3 regions of the Oceanobacillus sp. M60 genome follow, and region 1 is predicted to be linked to each of the others. Evidence: riboswitches for the same ligand, from Rfam matches in the RefSeq annotation. Region 1 holds a riboswitch; each other region holds the start of a gene.
What was found. A riboswitch is a leader RNA that binds a small molecule or an ion and turns the genes downstream of it on or off. The one in region 1 is predicted to bind S-adenosylmethionine.
Positions count from the first base shown of each region.

Region 2: linked by a shared signal. The riboswitch ahead of ACW0TQ_RS16945 (carboxymuconolactone decarboxylase family protein) and the one ahead of ACW0TQ_RS06450 (methionine biosynthesis PLP-dependent protein) in region 1 are both predicted to bind S-adenosylmethionine.
Region 3: linked by a shared signal. The riboswitch ahead of ACW0TQ_RS01665 (methionine ABC transporter ATP-binding protein) and the one ahead of ACW0TQ_RS06450 (methionine biosynthesis PLP-dependent protein) in region 1 are both predicted to bind S-adenosylmethionine.

Region 1 covers NZ_JBSSNH010000002.1:453,688-458,522, reverse strand. Annotated here, with positions in the region: gene dacB (D-alanyl-D-alanine carboxypeptidase/D-alanyl-D-alanine endopeptidase) at 1-470, shown strand, start outside; gene spx (transcriptional regulator Spx) at 794-1,201, shown strand; gene ACW0TQ_RS06450 (methionine biosynthesis PLP-dependent protein) at 1,372-2,478, opposite strand; SAM riboswitch class I at 2,628-2,732, opposite strand; gene ACW0TQ_RS06445 (hypothetical protein) at 3,042-3,941, shown strand; gene ACW0TQ_RS06440 (NAD(P)/FAD-dependent oxidoreductase) at 4,253-4,835, shown strand, end outside.
Region 2 covers NZ_JBSSNH010000007.1:20,293-25,127, forward strand. Annotated here, with positions in the region: gene ACW0TQ_RS16935 (sodium:solute symporter family protein) at 1-867, opposite strand, end outside; gene ACW0TQ_RS16940 (LLM class flavin-dependent oxidoreductase) at 916-2,289, opposite strand; gene ACW0TQ_RS16945 (carboxymuconolactone decarboxylase family protein) at 2,423-3,091, opposite strand; SAM riboswitch class I at 3,479-3,589, opposite strand; gene ACW0TQ_RS16950 (acyl-CoA carboxylase subunit beta) at 3,929-4,835, opposite strand, start outside.
Region 3 covers NZ_JBSSNH010000001.1:321,851-326,685, reverse strand. Annotated here, with positions in the region: gene ACW0TQ_RS01675 (alpha-hydroxy-acid oxidizing protein) at 1-905, opposite strand, end outside; gene ACW0TQ_RS01670 (methionine ABC transporter permease) at 920-1,588, opposite strand; gene ACW0TQ_RS01665 (methionine ABC transporter ATP-binding protein) at 1,584-2,603, opposite strand; SAM riboswitch class I at 2,746-2,843, opposite strand; gene ACW0TQ_RS01660 (aminotransferase class I/II-fold pyridoxal phosphate-dependent enzyme) at 2,905-4,074, opposite strand; gene brnQ (branched-chain amino acid transport system II carrier protein) at 4,332-4,835, shown strand, end outside.

The sequences.
Region 1 (4,835 bases):
TCACAAAAGAATTAGGGCGTAAAACATATGATGACGGTTCATGGGAATCGGGTCTGGCAGCAGTGAAAGAAGCTCTGGCTACCTATTCAATCAATCTGGATACAATCCAGTTAAAGGATGGTTCCGGAATTTCAGCAGCTAACTTTATTCCAGCCGAAGAACTGACGCGTTTACTGTACGAAATCCAGCAGGAAAAGTGGTTCCCTGAATTTTTAGCCAGTCTGCCGGCAGCTGGAGAAGCCGATAAAATGATTGGAGGCACTTTACGTGAACGTATGAAGGGACTGGATGTTCAGGCAAAAACAGGAACCATTGAAGGTGTCAGCACTCTTTCCGGTTATGTAACCAATGGAAAGGGAGAACGGCTTATCTTTTCCATCTTATTTAATCATTTATTAGATACGGATACAGGAAAAGAATTAGAAGATGAACTGGTTGCGATAATGGCGGAGATAGAAGAATGGTGTTGACCTTTGTCATTTGTTTTTTGGGGGGGGTTCATTATTTGATTTAAGCTGTTATTAAACAGAAGTTTAAGGGCGTATTGTGGAATCGTGAAGCCGGGGAAGCATATTTATAGAGCGAAGGAATAATAGCAGCAAGCTTTATTTCGATGAATTAAGCTTCATTTCATGTTTTTTTTATGACCTTACCATAGTTTTACCACATTTCCATGCTAAAGTGAAACTAAGATAGAAAAAATGGAATGAAGAAGCAGAAATGTTTTACTTTCATTTCATCATAATCACTTTGAATCTTGTAATGAATATGTCAAATAATAAGGAGAATGAATATGACAGTGCATATTTACGGAGTATCTTGCTCATCTACAAGAAAAGCGAGACAATGGTTTCGCAAAAATGGAATTGCTTATAAGGAACGAAATATTTTACATCAACCATTGACAATTGACGAACTAAAGAATATTTTACAAATGACTGTGGAAGGCACGGATGAGATACTTTCAACCCGTTCTAAAATTTTTAAAGAATTGAATTTGAATGTAGAGGATTTGTCTCTGCAAACTTTATTGAAATTAATTCACAAATACCCAAGACTGCTGAAAAGTCCAATTTTGGTGGATGAAAAAAGATTCCAAGTTGGGTACCATGAGGAAGATATTCGTCAATTCTTACCTCGTAAAACGAGACAGCTGCAATGGTTACAATGGAAAGTGGATTTAGGTTTAATAAAAGGGTAACGAACCTTAAATGAACCTTAAATTATGGAAGCATACGATGAAATGGCTGTATGCTTCCATATGTTGAATGTTGAGCAAATTAAATAATATGTAAGGAAGAATATAATTTCATCTTTACTCTAAAAAAGAGGCAGCTTTAAAATGAGCTGCCTCTTTTTTGGGGTATTGTTTTAAATTTTACTGACAACCTGCAGCGCCTGCTCAATATCTGCTATTAAATCCTCCGCATCTTCAATTCCTACAGAGAAACGAAGAAGGTCATCACCGATTCCTCTGTTATCTCTTTCTTCCTCCGGCATATCGGCATGTGTTTGTGTTGTAGGATAGGTAATAAAGCTTTCTACACCGCCCAGACTTTCGGCAAATACAATTAAGTTGAGGTTAGCTAAGAAAGAACGCACCTGGTCGGCATCTTCTAAACAAAATGAAAGCATGCCGCCTTTATTTGGATAATAAACCTGTCCAATTGACGAGTGGTCTCGCAGGTAAGCAGCAATTTTTTGTGCGTTTTCCTCGTGACGCTGCATACGCAATGCAAGTGTTTTTAACCCGCGGACAAGCAGCCAGCTGTCTGAAGCAGATAATGTTGCTCCTGACGCATTATGCATTTCAAATAATTTTTCGGAAAGGTCAGGACTTTTGGTTACGACCAGACCGGCTAAAACATCATTATGGCCGCCGATATATTTTGTCGCACTATGCACTACAATATCCGCACCAAGCGTAATTGGCTGCTGGAGATAAGGTGTTAAAAATGTATTATCAACAATAAGCAGCAGGTTATGCTTTTTAGCCAGCTCCGCATACTTTTCAATATCCACCTCCTGAAGTAACGGGTTCGTCGGTGTTTCTAAAAAGATAGCCTTTGTATTTTCGTTAATACATCGTTCTGTTTCCGTGATATTTTGACAGACATCATAGGTCACGGAAATATTATAAGCTTTTTCAAAATGATTAAAAATACGGTAAGTTCCTCCGTAGATATCTTTTGTCGCGATAAGGTGATCGCCCATACGAAACAGGGAGGAGAGAACTAATTGAATAGCTGCCATTCCTGAGCTGCAGGCGAAAGCAGCATCTCCTTCTTCCAGCTTTGCGAAACCTTCCTCTAAAACAGATCTGGTCGGATTCTTGGTACGCGTATAATCATAACCTGTGGAATGGCCAATTCCCTGGTGCTGATAAGCTGTTGACATGTAAATAGGCGGATTTATAGCCCCTGTCCGTTCGTCCGTTTTATTACCTAACTGTACTAATGCTGTTTCTATTTTTCTCATTTTCCTTCAGCCTCCTCAATCCAGAAACATGAATTCGCTTATCTTTCGCGAATATGCTGTTTTCTTATGATTTTCCCATGTGAAATCAATAAAAAACCCTTCTTATTCCAGAGATGAGATAAGAAGGGTATGATATCGTGATGATACATATCTTATCTTTAAAGGGGAGTTCCCTTCTGGAATTAGCACCTTGCTAGAAGCAGCTGGTTGCTGAGACATCGTCGGGCCAGTCCCTCCGTCTCTCTGGATAAGAATTGGAATTTTATTAAATTATAATTACGTTAACTTTACAAGAGCGAGGAAAAAAAATCAAGTCTTGATTTTTTTAAAAATGAAAAAGCCGGCAACACTGGCTTAGAGGCTGTGTATAGAAAGAAGAAGCTTGAAAAAAACGAAAAGTATTTGAAAAGGACTCCGATGACGATTACAATGGTAGTGTAGTGAACGTATTGTTGAATGGTTATAAAATGGACAATTACTCTGAATGAGTTGGATATGTCTGATAATAAAAAGGGTGAAATAATAAATATCCGAATGAAACTATTTAAAAAGGAAGAAGATATATGCGCAAAAAAAAGCTATTATGGGTAAACATTTCTATGTTAGCAGGTTGTATTATCATCATTGGCATGGGGATTTATAAGGATAACCGCTCTGTAGAATATTCAATGGAAGTGAGTACAGAAGACGGAACTGGACAAACTGGAGAAAGCGTAGAGATTTTTACAACCTCCTGGAATAATCGGTTATTAGGAGACAATGAACAAATTTATCAAACAGCTAATTTAGATTATCGCAACATACTTCAGCAGGAAGACAATGAAATAGAAGTGCAGGAAGAGCGTACTGTGACTCAAGGTACCGAAACAGAGGAAGAAACATACACAAATCCAGAAACAGAGGTGCAGGAAGAAGATTATATAGCTTCTGAGGAAGCATCATCTAATCAAATAACAAATGATGAGCCAGCTGACAGTGAACAAAGCAGTAACGCTTCAAATAAGGAAAACGCAGCTGGTGAAAATAATGAGAATACAGAAAGCCGAGAATCAGAATCGAATACGCAACGTTCCACAGCTTCTGTACATCAGAATCAATCTGAAAAAAATAGCCGCTTTTCTGATTCCAATAATTCTGGAGCTGAAACTGAGGCGCCCGGCACAAATGACAGGAATGAAGAGAATTCAGAGAAAGAAGATTCAAAAGATAAATCGGATCAACCGCCGAAACAGCCGGAAGAGGAAGAAAATGGCAACGATGATAATGCAAACAACAAGGAACCCGATTCTGAAGATGTAGAGAGTGAAGAGCCGGAATCAGAGGAAGGAAATCCTGAAGAAGAAGAAAATAATGGAGAGCATGAGACTGAAGAAGAGGGAGAAAACTCAGACTCAGAAACAGATAAAGGTTCTGAAGAGCACAAAGGTTCTGAGGTCGATACTGCATCCATCTATGCTGATTAAATTACGAAAGAAAGCAGCTGTTTCATAATTAAATTAATAAGGTAAAATAAAACTGCGAATTTGCTGTAGCCTGGCGAATTTGCAGTTTTTTAATATTAAAATCTCAACTTTCGCACCTATTAATAAGCATATATATCATGCGGGTTCTTTGATAAAACAAGTTTCGCTAAGTTTTCTAAAGAAATTATAATGAAAATTAGCCTAATCCCGCAAAATTTGATATTATAATAGATGCAGTGACTATTAAACGTGATAGTTCGAAATTACATTACATTTTATTTGTGGAAGATAGAAAGGATGGAAGATGAATTATGAGTAAACCAAAAGTAGTCGTTCTTGGTGCAGGCTATGCTGGATTAGTTGCAACAAGACGTTTAACTCAACAGCTGTCTCCTGAAGAAGCTGAGATTGTGTTAATCAACAAACATAATTACCATTATGAAAGTACATGGTTACATGAAGTAGCAGCGGGTACGATTACCCCGAATCAGGCACGTTTTATGCTAACAGATGTAGTTAACCCTAAGCGTGTACGTTTAATTTACGATACCGTTACGGAAGTGAAGCGTGAGGAAAAACGCGTTGTTCTTGAAAACAGCGAAGTGGCTTATGACTATCTTGTATTTGCACTTGGATTTGTATCCAACTCATTTGGCATTCCGGGTATGGAAGAGAATGCTTATGCAATCACAGATATTGATTCCAGCCGATTAATTGCAGAGCACATTGAATATCAGTTTGCTCAGTATTCTTCAAGCGAAGAAAAACGTGACGAGCAGCTTACCATCGTTGTCGGCGGCGGCGGATTCACAGGGATTGAATTTGTTGGTGAGCTTGCAGACAAAGTACCTGAGCTATGTAAAAAATACGATATCGATCGCAGCAAAGCAAAAA
Region 2 (4,835 bases), on a different contig from region 1:
ACAAAAGGCTGCGGTAATAACATAGGTTAGAATCATTTTTCCCAGGTCTCTTTCATGCTTTAAGCCAAGCACTTTATTGAATAAATGCGGTGCAGAAGCAAAGGCCCACTGAATAATAATCGCGCCAGATATTGCTCCAAACGAATAGAAATGGAGCGAATCAGGGTTAAATACGCTTACTAAATTCCCATTCTGCACGCTGAGATTATCTGTAATGCCAGTGAAGGTTGCTGTAACACTTCCTTCCCAGAAAATAATAATTCCGGAAATAAATATAGCTAAGCCTGCAATTGCCATCATAACCGCTTGGACAGCATCTGTATAAATATCAGCAAATGCTCCTCCGGCATAAACATACAGAACAACAATGACTGCGATAAATATCAATCCGCTTGTATAAGACATCCCCAAAAGGTATTCAAAAATTCTTGCTCCTGCTACAAACTGAGCTGCTATATAAAAAATGTTAAAAAGTAAAATCAGCCCAGTTCCCACTCTTAAAATATCACTATTATAGAAGTCACCAAGCCAATCCGGCAGGGAAAGGGACTTTTGTTTTGTATTCAGCTTTCTTACTTTTTTAGCTACCATCAGCACTCCTATTGGCCCGCCGCCGATCATCGCCAAAAACAGCCAGAGGTTAGACAATCCCCAGTCATGAGTCCATCCCGGGTAACCCAGAAAAGTTGCTGCACTTAGATAGGTAGCAGCAAAGGACAGGCCCAGTACATAGGGTCCCAGACTTCCGCCGCCTGTAGCGAAATCACTGATGTTTTTCGTTTTTTTAGCACTTATGTAACCAAGGATCAGCATGACAGCTAGAAATATTGCAAAACCGATCCATGTATAAAGCATAATTGTACTCATCTCTGACCTCCTTGCACATACGAGTAAAACAGGAAATGTACTTCTCCGTTATCTCGGCTGAAAGCTGCCAAGCTTTCGCGCAGGATGATTATCGGGTAAATGGGGTGTTCCATTTCCAAACATATTTTCTCTAAGCGTCTTCCCTTCATATTCAGTCCGGTAAATGCCGCGTTTTTGCAATTCAGGAACAACTAAATCCACAAATTCCCGAAATGTATCCGGAGAATAGGTCTGCGCGATATTGAAACCATCCACGTCACCTTCAAATGCCCATTCTTCCATTCGATCTGCAATTTGTTCAGGTGTTCCGATAAATTTCACCGTACCATTGCCGAGTCCATGATTTTTAACAGCTTCCCGCAGTGTCCATTTCTTATTAGGATCTTTTGTATACATATCCAGATTTCCCTGTACTGCTTCTGTCTGTATATCTTCAATATACTGATCCGGATTATATTTTGAAAAATCGATTCCTGTATGTCCGGAAAGGAGAGACGCAGTTCCTTCGTAGCTGACGTGGTCTGTTAAATCTTCATACTTTGCCAGCGCTTCTTCTTCCGTTGACCCAATGATTGGCAAAATCATAGGAAAAACAAATATATCTTGCCGATTTCTGCCCTGTTCCTCTGTTCGTTTCCGAATATCTGCAACATAGGCCTTTAACGCATCCAAGGAATGATTTTTAGTAAAAACCGCCTCTGCATGTTTCGCTGCAAAATCTCTTCCTTTTGGTGAAGCTCCTGCTTGGAATAAAACAGGCGTACGCTGCGGAGAAGGTTCAACCAAATGCGGACCAGGTACATTGAAAAATTCACCTTCATGATTAATCAAACGAACCTTATCCGGCTGTGCAAATGTATCCTTTGCGCCATCATGAACAACAGCATTGTCATCCCAGCTGTGTTCCCAAAGTTTATAAACGACTTCGAGAAATTCATCTGCACGGTCATAGCGCTGTTCCTTAGGAAGACGGCTGGAAAGGCCAAGATTGACTGCCTCGCTTTCTAAATAAGAAGTCACCACATTCCAGGCAACTCTTCCATTCGTTAAATGATCCAGTGTAGATAGCTGCCTTGCGAGTGCGTATGGTTGTGCATATGTAGCAGAAATTGTTGGCGCAAAGCCGAGATTTTCAGTGACAGCCGCCATAGCAGAAATCGGAATCAATGGATCATGAGCCGGAAGCTGTACAGCATGCCGGACAGCTGCTTCATGACTATTTTCATATACACTGTAGGTTCCAAGCACATCAGCAATAAACATGGCATCAAATTTACCGCGTTCCAGGATTTTTGCTGTTTCTATCCAATATGACAGGTCATTATGTTTTGTCCCCTCGTCCTTTTCATGCTTCCATAATCCTGTCGAGTGAGGGGAAGGTGAATTTTGAATAAATCCATTCAGGTGAATTTGTTTTGTCATCGTTTCGATAAGCTCCTTTTCTCATAAATTTTCATCTTGACCGCTTCACCAAAATCTATAATTGACTATCTCTCATTTGATGCAGTCAGCCATTGATTTTGGTATCGGCCCTTACTTCTGAATTGCTGATTACTTAAGATTCATCGAAAGCATTTAAGGCATTCACACTATGTGCCACTGCGGACCCGGCTTTTAAAGCTGCTGCCACAAAAATCGCTTCTGATATTTCCTCTAGGCTGGATCCTGTTTTTTTGGCGTTTTTCGTATGCAGATCAATGCAATACGGGCAGCCTGTGGTATGTGCTGATGCCACCGCGATAAGCTCTTTCTCCTTTTCGGTCAATTTGCCTGCTTTGATAGATTTATGATCAAAAGCAGCAAATGCCTTGAATGTATCCGCATCAATGTCACCAAATTCGGTTAATCTATTAAAATAGGATGCTTTGTACAGCTCGTCTTTTTCCTCTTCATCAAACGCATTTAGCGCATTCACACCATGAGCAACCGCTGAACCAGCCTTTAGAGCTGTTGCAACAAAAATGGCCTCTGTTACTTCCTCTTTATCAGCGTTATTTTTTTTAGCATTCCCCACATGTAAATCAATGCAGTACGGGCACCCCGTAATGTGCGCTACGGCTACCGCAATTAATTCCTTTAATTTAACTGATAATTCACCCTCAGCTAATGCTTTATCGTTAAAAGCAAAAAAAGTTTGAAACGCTTCCGGTGCATATTCTTTTAATTCTGTTATCCGGTTAAAATAAGATTTTTGATATAAACTATCTGTTTTAGTCAATGAAATCTCTCCTCATACATTTAAAATTTTGGTTTGTCATACAGTGAAACTTCAATTAGTGAAGGTTTTTCGACGCACAACTCTTTATAATAGGACGGTTAATCGCAAAAGCTCTTCGATGGGACGAGTAATCGCAGTCCCAGTCCCAGTTTCAGCCCTAGGACATCGTGAACCTGGTCTGTTTCCTTTGCCCACTGATTTGTGCTGCGATAAAATCATACAAATTGTAAATCCATCTCGTTAATTTTCTTACAGCCACAATAATAATTAAACTTTACCTATCTAATTACTCGGTTTTAAGCCATGCTTGCCCCTTTGAAATTATTCCCTCCCTACCCTTGTTTAAAAATGAAAAAACCCCTTTTCCAGGAGAAGAGGGTTTCTTTACACACTGCCTCATCTCTCAAGTGAAAACTTGCTGGAATTAGCACCATTTTACTGCGTTTCCAGTAATGGTTGCTGCGGGATTATAGGACCAGTTCCTCCCCCGGCTCTTGATAAGGAATTACATTATTTAGTTTTTTAAGATTTCTTCATATGTTATCGAATTCTAAAAAATATGTCAAGTGGAAATTTTAATTTAATGAAGCGTTTCTTGATCAAAATCTATTGATAATATTAGCAGATATCTTTTTGCTGTAAGCGGCGACTGGTTGTTTTATCACATGTAATTATATTTTCCTGCTATAGAGTACGATGCTAAATCGATTGAGCAGCTTTTTTCATCGTGTCCTTAAAATTCATCATTTAGTTTACATAATACAATTATGGTGAATTAATGTTTTTTTGTTTTCAGTAAAAACGCTTAGACCACATTCTAGCCTAAGCGTTTCCATTATTTGTTTACACTGGGTAAACCCCATGTTTTCTCTCGGTAAATTGCTTTTTCTTATTCTGATAAATGGTGAAACGTCTTGCCAGCTCGCTCCGAAGATGATCTGGATCAATGATATCATCAATAATCATTTCGGAAGCTAAGCGGTAAATATCAATGTTCTCTTTATAGGCGGCCTGCTTTTCTGCGATATATGCCTCCCTTTCTTCTTCTGGAAGCTGAGCGATTTTATTTGCTTCTACTGCATTCACTGCTGCTTCCGGTCCCATAACAGCAATCTGTGCATTTGGAAAGGCTAAACAGCAATCCGGATCGAAAGCCGGCCCTGACATCGCGTATAGACCAGCTCCATAAGCCTTTCGGACAATAACAGAAATTTTAGGTACCGTTACCTCACTCATTGCAAACAGCATTTTGGCTCCATGGCGAATAATTCCCTGCTTCTCCACTCTTGTTCCAATCATAAATCCTGGTACATCCGTTAAGAACAGCAGCGGAATTTCAAACGCATCACATAATTGGATAAATTTTGTTGCTTTATCTGCTGAATCCGTAAAAAGAACGCCTCCTTTTACACGTGGCTGATTAGCAATGATTCCTATACTTTGACCGTTGATACGGGCCAGCCCAGTAATTAATTCTGGAGCAAACCGCTTTTTTATTTCACAAAAACTGCCTTCATCAATTGTACGGTCAATCAGTTCATACATATCAAAAGCAGCATTTTGATTTTCTGGAATAATTTCGCTGATTGGCTTATCAAAGCTTTTTGGTTCTACAGATGCTGCTTTTTTTGGCTTCTCACGAAAATTAGCAGGAAAATACGTTAAGTACTTCTGTGCAAATTGAATCGCTTCTTCTTCGGTATCTACTAAAACATCGCCTACTCCTGAGGTTGTACAGTGCATCTTTGCT
Region 3 (4,835 bases), on a different contig from region 1:
GGGAAATCTGGACCAACAGCTTCGCGTATAGCTGGTAATGCTTCCAGACTTGGTATGATTCCGTCCATTTGTCTGCCGCCATGATTGGAGACAATAATCCCGTCTATTCCGGCTTTTATTGCTTGTTTTGCATCTTCAGGATGAAGGATGCCTTTTAGAAAAATTGGCAGCTTCGTACGTTGACGTAATGCCGTTATATTGTCCCAATGAAGGGATGGGTGATGAAGGTTTTCAATAATTGATTCAACTTCATCCTGTCCATCCTTTAAGCCTTCTTGAAATGCAGGATCCTGGACATAGTTTGCTTTTCCATACCCTTTTTTCAATGGGGAGTACTGATGCCTCATATCATCTTCACGCCACCCGAGAATCATAGTATCCACGGTGACCACTATCGCTTCATATCCGGCTTTTTCTGCGCGTTCTGCCATACTGTAGGAAATAGCATCATTATTGGACCAGTATAATTGAAACCATTTTGGTCCATGAGGAACAGCTTCCGAGACTTCTTCGATAGATCTTGCTGTAACAGTGCTTTGAATGTATGGAATATTCATCGAAGCCGCAACATTTGCAATGGCAAAGTCAGGTTCTTCATGAACCATTTTTAAATGTCCTATCGGAGCGACCATTAATGGGGAAGCATATTCTTTTCCTAAAATACGTATAGATGTGTCCACTTCGGAGACATTACGTAAAAACCTGGGAATAATCGAATATTTCTCAAAGGCTTCTCTGTTTTTTCTTAACGTTTCTTCCCCGCCGGCACCAGAGCGGATGTGGCCAAATACTTCTGCCGGCAGGGCATGCTTTGCTGCAGCTTCAAGCTGTGCAGTGCCAGTTGGAAAGGAATCTTGTATGGTTATATGCTCTAAGAAAGAGCCTTTCTTGGATGAGGTTGTCATATTTTTTCCTCCAATTAATCTTTTTTCAATCGTTCGGCGAGTCGGTTTCCAAGAGACTGAAGACCTTGAACGATAATAACGAGCATAATAACCGTAACGTACATGACGTCTGTTTCATAACGCAAGTGTCCAAATCGGTAAGCTAAGTCACCCAGGCCTCCAGCGCCGACTAATCCGGCCATAGCAGTTGCCCCGATAAGGCTGATTGTTGCGATGGTTAATGCAAGAACAATGGCTGGTCTCGCTTCACGCAGCATCACATTCCAAATAATTTGATGTGTCTTTACTCCCATCGCTCGATATGCTTCGATAACACCTTGGTTGACCTCTAACAGGGAGGATTCAATCAGTCTGGCGATATAAGGAGCTGCATTGACAACGAGCGGCACAATAACTCCTTTTACACCAATGGTTACACCTACAATCAATTTGGTGAAAGGAAGCATAAAGAATAAAAGAATAATAAATGGAATGGACCGGATGACGTTAATCAGCAGGTTTAAAGACTGATAAACAAACTTATTTTGCAAGGGTTGTCCCGGACGTGTCAAAACTAATAGAATAGCTAAAATAACGCCGATAATAACAGCGAAAAACAAAGAGATTAAAACCATTTGAAGAGTTTCTATTATGGCATCATAAAACTCTGAACCCCATTGATCAATAAATGCCTGCATGTTAATTCACCCCCAATTCTTCTACTTCTACGCCTTGTTCTTTTAAGAAGGAGAGAGAATGTTCTACTTGATGCTCACTGCCAATCAAATGAACGACAAGGTTGCCGACAATGCCATTTTTTAATTCGATAATATTGGCAGTCAGAATATTCGGCTCTACATAAAATTGCTGTGTTACCTTAGACAACAGCGGCTGACCTGTATTTTCACCAAGGAAGGTTAAACGAATTACTTTGCCTTCTAAATTCAATTCATCAATTAAACGATCCGATAATTTTCGTTGTGAAATGGTATTTAAGAACTTTTTAGTCGTCGGCTGTTTAGGTTTTGTAAATAGTTCTATCGTCGAACCTTGTTCAATGAGGTTTCCGTTTTCAATAACATAGACATAATCGCATATTTTTTGGATAACGTTCATTTCGTGCGTGATTAATAGTATTGTGATCCCAAGCTCTGCATTAATTTTTAATAATAGTTCGAGAATGGAATTTGTCGTTTCTGGGTCGAGTGCGCTGGTTGCCTCATCGCTCAGGAGGACCTGTGGCTCCTGTGACAGCGCCCTGGCAATAGCGACACGCTGCTTTTGACCGCCGGAAAGCTGGGAAGGATAAGCATCTTTTTTCTCAGATAAATCGACAATATCTAAGTATTTCATGACTCTTTCCTTAACCTCTGCCTTCGGTACGCCGAGTAATTTTAATGGAATCGCAATGTTATCATAGACACTGGCAGTCCTTAATAAATTAAAATGCTGAAAAATCATGCCGACCTTTTGTCTTGTTTGCCGGAGCTTTTCTTTTGACAGCTTCGTTAAGTCGGTTCCATCAATCCAAACCTTTCCTTTCGAAGGAGACTCCAGTAAATTGACACAGCGAATTAATGTACTTTTTCCTGCACCGCTGTAGCCGATTACGCCATGGATTTCTCCTTTATTGACAGAAATCGTCACATCGTCCAGTGCAGTAACATCCTTTCCTTTTTTGGAGGGGAAAACTTTTGTGACATTCTCTAATTTGATCATCTGCTGTTTTTCCTGCCTTTCTATCATTATGCTGCAGTTGATAGGTAATATTGTTTGCAGCTGTCTTGTCAGAATCGATACAATTTCTAAAAAAGAGCCTCTCTAGGGTAAGAGAGGCTCGAAAATGTAATCTTATTTTCTGCTCTCATCTTTCAAGACGGGTGTCTTGCTGGAATTAGCACCTTTTTTTAAGGTTGCCGAGCTTCAACGGGCCAGTCCCTCAGCTGCTCTGGATAAGAGGTGTGGTAGTAATTGAATTGTATTCTTTAAAAGTATCTTATTTTACAAGTTTCGTCAATATTTATTTTTGAAACAGCTGCAGTTTCTCAATACGTCGAATAGCTTCGCGAATACGATTCTCTTCTACGAGTAATCCGACGCGTATATAACCTTCTCCATTCTTTCCGAAACCATTCCCGGCTGCAACGGCTACATCCGCCTCTTGTAATAAATAATCAGCAAATGTTTCACTTGTAAATGCCGCTGGTACAGGGAGCCAGGCAAAGAAAGAGCCTTTCGGTGCAGTGACTTCCCAGCCGATACGTCTGCATTCTTCTATGAGAGCATCTCTGCGCTGTTCATAGCGTTCCACAAGCGAGGTGACACAGCTTTGGTCCCCTAATAATGCTTCCGCAGCTGCCTTTTGAATAGCTGGGAAAAGACTGACAAATAAATGGTCCTGCAGAATATTAATCGCTTCGATCATATCTTTGTTGCCAGCAGCAAAACCGACTCGCCAGCCGGCCATATTATAGGTTTTGGAAAGGGTGTACAGCTCAACGCCGACATCTTTCGCTCCTTTTGTCTGTAGGAAGCTTATTGGCTGATAGCCGTCGAAACCGATGGCTCCATAAGCGAAATCATGAACAACACCGATATCATTTTCCTTCGCTAACGCAACGGTATCTTCAAAAAATTCTTTCGTTGCGACACCTCCGGTCGGGTTGTTTGGATAGTTGAGATATAATAGCTTGGCAAGTTTCTTTTGTTCCGGCGTCAGGGCAGCATAATCTGGTAAAAAATTGTTTTCCTCTAATAATGGAAACGTGTCATAAGTAACGTCTGCTAATGAAACACTGGACAAATAATCTGGATATCCAGGGTCTGGCAAGAGCATTAATTCGCCTTCATCCATAACAGCTAAAGGGAGTTCTACCAAGCCAATTTTACTTCCGAACAAAATAGCAATTTCTGAAGCAGGATCTAAATCGACATTATATTCTCTTTTATAAAACTGTGCTGCAGCCCCTTTTAATTCATCGGTACCGCGGAAAGGGGAATATTTATGGGCAGCCGGATTTTCGGCGCTTTCCTGAAGTGTACGGATAATATGCGGCGGTGTCGGCTGATCCGGGTTGCCTTGTCCGAGATTGATAATATCTCTTCCTTCTTCCAGGGCTGCAGCGACTTTGCCGGCAAGGGATGCAAAAAATTGAGCAGGAAGCTTTTCTACACGACGGGATAACTTCATCATCTATCGACCTCTTTATACTAGTTTGTGAATTTTATAATTACATCTAATAGTATAAGTTTGCAGTGCGATTGTCTATAAAAAATATGAGAAAACAGCAAAACAAGGCAGGATGGGAATTTTTTCCGTGTCTCTTATTCATCCCTTTTTCCGTTGCATTTCATATGTGAAAGTAGTAAGATAGAAATCGTGTCAAATTATGTTAAATAATTAGATAATTCCAAGAATTATTTGGTTTGGAGGTAGGAGGAATAAAAATGAATACCAAACTGCGTATAGGAAATTATTTAGCAATTGCATTTATGTTATTTGCTTTATTTTTTGGAGCGGGGAACCTGATTTTCCCGGCACAGCTCGGACAATTATCAGGAGATAATATTACCCCGGCTACGATTGGCTTTTTAATCACTGGAGTAGGGTTGCCTTTTCTGGGTATTATGGCAATGGGCTTCTCTGGAAAAAATAATCTGCAGGAGCTTGCCAGCCGTGTCCATCCTGTTTATGGTCTTGGGTTTACGGCGTTACTTTACTTAACAATCGGACCATTCTTTGCAGCTCCAAGAACAGGAACAGTGGCTTATGAGGTTGGTATTGGTCCATATGTAAGCGAAGGATCTCAATCAACGGTTCTCTTGATTTTTACCGGAGTCTTTTTCTTAATTGCCCTGCTTGTCTCGTTATTTCCATCTAAAATTGTTGATAATATTGGGAAATTTTTAGCGCCAGTGTTGGTTGTTTTACTGCTTGTTTTATTGGCAGTT